Regions from separate parts of the Shewanella maritima genome, predicted to be linked through region 1. Evidence: predicted binding sites of a transcription regulator. Region 1 holds the regulator's gene; the other holds the start of a gene.
The links. Region 1 encodes NrdR, which represses ribonucleotide reductase genes. Its sites were predicted from a motif close to AAACACNANATNTNGTGTTT; they were not measured.

Region 2: a site for NrdR is predicted at 1,160-1,179, ahead of nrdD (anaerobic ribonucleoside-triphosphate reductase). Genes of this name have one in related genera too.

What each region holds. Positions count from the first base shown of each region.
Region 1 is NZ_CP036200.1:1,247,779-1,251,023, reverse strand. It holds gene ettA (energy-dependent translational throttle protein EttA) at 1-51, opposite strand, end outside; gene glyA (serine hydroxymethyltransferase) at 289-1,542, shown strand; gene nrdR (transcriptional regulator NrdR) at 1,717-2,166, shown strand; gene ribD (bifunctional diaminohydroxyphosphoribosylaminopyrimidine deaminase/5-amino-6-(5-phosphoribosylamino)uracil reductase RibD) at 2,215-3,245, shown strand, end outside.
Region 2 is NZ_CP036200.1:434,879-438,123, reverse strand. It holds partial or broken gene rssA (patatin-like phospholipase RssA) at 1-828, shown strand, start outside; gene nrdD (anaerobic ribonucleoside-triphosphate reductase) at 1,242-3,245, shown strand, end outside.

The DNA of each region.
Region 1 (3,245 bases):
CGGAGGGACGATTTTGCCCACTCGCAGCATGCTATATACGAATTGCGCCATGAGGTTGTTATATCCTTTTTATCTAGATGGGCTAAGTTTACGCGATAAGTTCAACAACTCAATAATAAATCCCTTGGAAAGCGATGCGCTTATCGCTGTGGTTTCAATAGGCAATCAAGCATGAATCGTTTTGAATTTAAAACACAGTGAATTTCATGTTATTTGGGGTGTGATTCAGCTCACTTGCAGAGTAGAATACCGCGCAACCCTATATATAAGAACTTGCTTGGAGTTAACATGCTTAAAAAAGCGATGAACATTGCCGATTATGATCCTCAGTTATTTAAAGCGATCGAAGACGAAACGCTTCGTCAAGAAGAGCACATCGAGCTAATTGCTTCTGAAAACTACACCAGTCCACGCGTAATGGAAGCGCAAGGTTCTCAGCTTACCAACAAATATGCAGAAGGTTACCCAGGCAAGCGTTACTACGGTGGTTGTGAGTATGTTGATACCGTTGAAACTCTAGCTATTGACCGTGTGAAAGAGCTATTTGGTGCAACTTACGCCAATGTTCAGCCGCATTCTGGTTCACAAGCTAATAGTGCGGTATTTATGGCGCTGCTTCAGCCAGGTGACACAGTTCTAGGTATGAATCTAGCTCACGGTGGTCACTTAACTCACGGCTCACCAGTAAACTTCTCTGGTAAGCTTTACAACATCATCCCTTACGGTATCGACGAGTCAGGCAAAATCGACTACGACGAAATGGAAAAGCTAGCTTTAGAGCACAAGCCTAAGATGATGATTGGTGGTTTCTCTGCATACTCAGGTATTGTTGACTGGGCGAGAATGCGTGAAATCGCTGATAAAATTGGTGCTTACCTATTCGTTGATATGGCGCACGTTGCTGGTTTAATTGCAGCTGGTGTATACCCAACGCCAATCCCACACGCGCACGTTGTGACGTCAACTACCCATAAAACGCTAGCTGGCCCACGCGGTGGTATCATTCTTTCTGCAGCAGACGATGAAGACTTATATAAGAAGCTAAACTCTGCAGTATTCCCAGGTGGCCAAGGTGGCCCACTAATGCATGTTATCGCAGGTAAAGCGGTTGCATTTAAAGAAGCGTTAGAGCCTGAGTTCAAAGTTTACCAACAGCAAGTGGTGAACAATGCTAAAGCTATGGTTGAAGTGTTCCTTGAGCGCGGTTACAAAATCGTTTCTGGTGGTACTGACAATCACCTAATGCTAGTTGACCTAATTGGTCGTGAGCTAACAGGTAAAGAAGCTGATGCAGCGCTTGGTAGCGCCAACATCACAGTAAACAAAAACTCAGTGCCAAATGATCCACGCTCACCGTTTGTGACTTCTGGTATCCGTATTGGGTCGCCAGCAATCACTCGCCGTGGCTTTAAAGAAGCTGAGTGTAAGCAGCTAACAACGTGGATCTGTGACATTCTTGATGATGCACAAAACCAAGATGTGATTGACCGTGTTAAAGCACAAGTGCTTGAGCTATGTGCTAAGTTCCCGGTTTACGCTTAATCAGCGCAATCATGCGTAGGGCGCTTGTGCTTTAGGTGCTTATGCTTTAGGTGCTTTTGCATAACGAGATAGAGGCGCAGTTTTTAGCCTTTCACCTTAACCTACTGCTGTAAATAAGATAAACTTCAATGGCCGCTAATGTTAGAGGCCATTTTGTTTTTCTGCGGAGGCACAATGCATTGCCCATTTTGTAGCGCGACAGATACTAAAGTTATTGATTCCAGATTAGTTGCAGACGGCCATCAGGTTAGACGCCGCCGTGAGTGTATGGAGTGTCACGAGCGATTCACCACTTTTGAAGGGGCGGAGCTGGTGATGCCACGAGTGATTAAGCAAGACGGCACTCGTCAGCCATTTGATGAAGAGAAGCTCCGCGGCGGTATGCTGCGCGCGGTTGAGAAGCGTCCAGTGTCAATGGATCAAATTGAGCAGTCACTGAGTAAAATCAAATCTATGTTACGTGCTACAGGCGAGCGGGAAGTCAACTCAGAGATGATAGGTAATCTAATGATGGATCAGCTGATGTCATTGGATAAAGTTGCCTATATTCGTTTTGCTTCTGTTTACCGCGCATTTGAAGATGTTTCCCAGTTTGGTGAGGCCATCGCTAAGCTACAAAAGTAGTGCCGGCACAAGAATAATCTCTTCTTAATATAGTTACTAGGACGTTCAATGCCCACTTGGTCGACATTCGACATGCAAATGATGACCCGTGCTATGCAGCTTGCTGAGCGCGGTCGCTATACCACTCGCCCAAACCCTTGTGTTGGCTGTGTGATAACCAAAGGCAACACTATTATTACCGAGGATTATCACAAGGTGGCAGGGCAAGGCCACGCCGAAGCGAATGCGCTCAACACTCTTAAACAACAGCAAGTTAGCGCGCAGGGCGCGACGGCGTATGTCACCCTTGAACCTTGTAGCCATTATGGGCGCACGCCGCCATGCGCCGAGGCCTTAATTAATGCAAAAGTCGCCAGAGTGGTTGTTGCAGTATTAGATCCCAATCCACAAGTTGCAGGTCGCGGCATCAATATGCTTGAACAAGCGGGCATTCGAGTTGATGTGGGCTTGTTTGAAGCACAGGCTTATGCAATAAACCGCAGCTTTATGAAGCGCATGAAAACGAGCTTGCCTTGGGTGACAGTTAAGGTTGCCACCAGTTTAGATGGCAAAACTGCATTGAGTAATGGTGTGTCTAAATGGATCACTGGCCCAAAAGCTCGGCAAGATGTGCAGCGCCTGCGTGCTCAGCACTGCGCGCTTATAACAGGCGTCAACACTGTCACTATGGATGATCCAAGTCTCAATGTGCGTTATGACGAGTTAGGTAGCCTTAAAAATTCCCTTCATGAAACACAGATTCACCAACCGCTTAGGGTTGTGCTAGACACCCACGCGAGCTTAACGGCAGAATATCGGTTGTTTGCAATCGACTCCCCCATCTTGCTGGTGACTACAAAACCTTACCCTGAATTAGTAAAAAGCCAACTTCCATCACATGTCTCTGTTTTCAAGGCGGATTTAGATGATAAAGGTCGCATTAACTTGCAACAAGTTTTAGTACATTTGGGCGAATCTTGTAACTCGGTGTTTGTTGAGGCTGGCGCCACGTTGAGCGGCAGTTTTGTGGCGCAAAAATTAGTGGACGAGTTGGTGATATATCAGGCGCCGAAAATCCTCGGAAGCCAGGGCAGAAATAT
Region 2 (3,245 bases), 810 kb from region 1:
GACCGGTTTTTCTAGCTGGGATATTGTTGGCTTAATGGATTTAAGCTGGCGCAAGGGGGCATTATAAGCGGTGAGAAAGTGTTTGATGTGCTAGGTAGCCGAGTCGGTGATAAAAAGATTGAAGATCTTGATAAGCCTTTTGCTGCAGTTGCCACCGATCTCTACAGCGGTCAAGAAATTTGGTTTAGAGAGGGCGATTTACGTAACGCTGTTAAAGCCTCTTGTTCAATGCCCGGTTTTTTGCCGCCAGTAAAGCAGGGCAATCGTTGGCTGGTTGATGGCGCGGTAGTGAACCCAGTACCTGTATCGCTTAGCCGTGCGATGGATGTGGATTTTGTGATTGCAGTTGATTTACACGGACATCATGCTGAAACAGTTCATAATTTGCCACAACAAATGGCCAGTGAAGCAAGCTCCGTTAAGCCCGATGATTTTGAACATGAAAATGTGCAAGATAATGAGCAAACCCAAGCACAAGAGGCAGAGCACGATTGGAGTTTTGTGGATTTGTTGGGGCGTGGCAAAGAATACGTAAGTAACTTGTCTGAGAAGTTTAGTTTGAATGCGGCTGATATAGCTGGTGGGCAAGCAAAACAAGGGCGTAAATCAAACCCTGGCATGCTTGCGGTTATGACTCAATCCATGGAGATTTTAGAAGAGCGCCACAAACGAGCGCGGTTAATGGGCGACCCACCCGAGATTTGTATTATTCCTAATGTGGCGGGTATTGGCACCATGGAGTTTCACCGAGCTCAAGAAGCCATTGATGCAGGCTACCAAGCGGTTAAAGATGTTGAGCACATTCTTCGAGCAAAGTTGGGTGTTTAGCGCAGGTTTTGCGTTTGTATTGCTAGTTGTTTGGTTATGTATCTGACTATTTTTTAGCATGATCTGACAATGTTAATCGCCTGTCATCTGACGGGCGATTTTCGTTTCTACATTTGTTGGCCAATATGCTTGAACTTATACTTCTGGCAACAAATTACCTCTTGGTATGAGCAAAATCTGTTCAAATTAGCCCTCCCTTAGCGTTCAATTTTGCCTTGGTCAAGTGGCAAATTTGGGTTCATTGCGTGGGTCAGCACAAATAAATTTAATCGTAATTTTACCCTTAAAAATATGATCCAGATCATAGCGTAATTTTGCATATTATCGCTTAATACACCACATCTTGTGTCCGTGATAAAAAATAAACATATATATAGTGTTGTTTAACAGCGCAGTTGAGGAGTAATTAATCTATGCTTGTTGTCATTAAAAGGGATGGTTGTCGTACTGCTTTTAACGGTGAACGTATTCGTGACGCCGTAATCGCAGCAATGGAGTCAGCAGGTCAATCTGATAACGATTACGCTCAAACGCTGGCGAGTGTGGTCGAGCAACAATTTGCTGCCGAGCACGAAGTCGACATTCACGAACTACAAAGCGCAGTTGAAAATGCGCTAATGTCTGGTCCATACAAAGAAGTGGCGCGTCACTATATTGAGTACCGTCATGACCGCGATGTGCGCCGCGAGGCTAAGAGTAAGCTAAACCGTGAAATTCGTGGTTTGGTTGAGCAAAGCGATAGTAGTCTACTTAACGAAAATGCTAACAAAGACGCTAAAGTGATCCCAACGCAGCGTGATTTATTAGCTGGTATTGTGGCTAAGCATTACGCTAAAACCCATTTACTACCTAAAGATGTGGTTGCTGCCCACGAGCGTGGCGATATTCACTACCACGATTTAGACTACGCACCATTTTTCCCAATGTTTAACTGTATGCTTATCGATCTTGAAGGCATGCTGACTAACGGTTTTAAAATGGGTAACGCTGAGATTGATACGCCTAAGTCAATTTCTACTGCGACAGCGGTTACTGCGCAGATCATTGCCCAAGTAGCCAGCCACATCTATGGCGGCACCACCATTAACCGCATTGATGAAGTGTTAGCCAAGTTTGTGCAAATTAGCTACCAAAAGCACCTTGCAACAGGTGAGCAGTGGAATATTGCTGATGTTGAAGCTTATGCCATGGCGCAAACCGAAAAAGAATGTCACGACGCATTCCAATCGCTTGAATATGAAGTCAATACTTTGCATACCGCGAACGGTCAAACGCCGTTTGTTACCTTTGGTTTTGGTTTAGGTACCAGCTGGGAAGCGCGCTTAATTCAAAAGTCTATTATGACTGTACGTATGGCGGGTTTAGGTAAAAACCATAAAACCGCAGTATTCCCTAAGCTAGTGTTTGCCATTCGTGATGGTGTAAACCATAAAGCGGCTGATGAAAACTACGACATTAAGCAAATGGCGCTAAAATGTGCAAGCATGCGCATGTATCCAGATATTCTTAACTATGAGCAAGTGGAGCGTGTCACTGGCTCGTTCAAAACGCCTATGGGTTGCCGTTCATTCTTATCTGCATTTGAGCAAGATGGTGAGCTAGTGCATGAAGGTCGTAATAACCTAGGTGTTGTTAGCCTTAACCTGCCGCGCATTGCAATCGAAGCCAATGGCGATGAAGCTAAGTTCTATGAGCTGCTTGATGAACGTTTAGCTATTTCACGCAAAGCATTAGATACCCGTATTGCTCGCCTTGTTGGTGTTAAAGCGCGTGTCGCACCAATCTTATATATGGAAGGCGCTTGCGGCGTGCGCTTAAATGCCGACGATGACATCTCAGAAATCTTCAAAAATGGCCGCGCGTCTATTTCGCTAGGTTACATTGGTATACATGAAACCATTAATGCACTTTATGGTACTGACAAGCATGTATTTGATGATGAAGCGCTGCGTGAAAAAGCCTTAGATATCATCAAACACATGAAAAAAGCGATTCTAGCTTGGAAAGAAGAAACCGGTTACGGCTTTAGCTTATACAGCACCCCAAGTGAGAACCTATGCAGCCGTTTCTGCTCAATCGATGCTAAAGAGTTTGGCGTAGTTGAAGGTGTAACTGACAAAGGTTACTACACCAACAGCTTCCACCTAGATGTTGAAAAGAAAGTTAACCCATTCGATAAAATTGACTTTGAGCAACCATACCCAGAGTTAGCTAATGGTGGCTTTATTTGCTACGGCGAATACCCGAACATGCAACACAACATTGAAGCGCTTGAACAGGTGTGGGACTACAGTTACTCACGCGTGCCTTACTACGGCACGAACACGCCAATTGATGAGTGTTATGACTGTGGCTTTGTGGGCGAGTTCAACTGTACTAGTAAAGGTTTTGTCTGCCCTAAATGCGGTAACCATGAG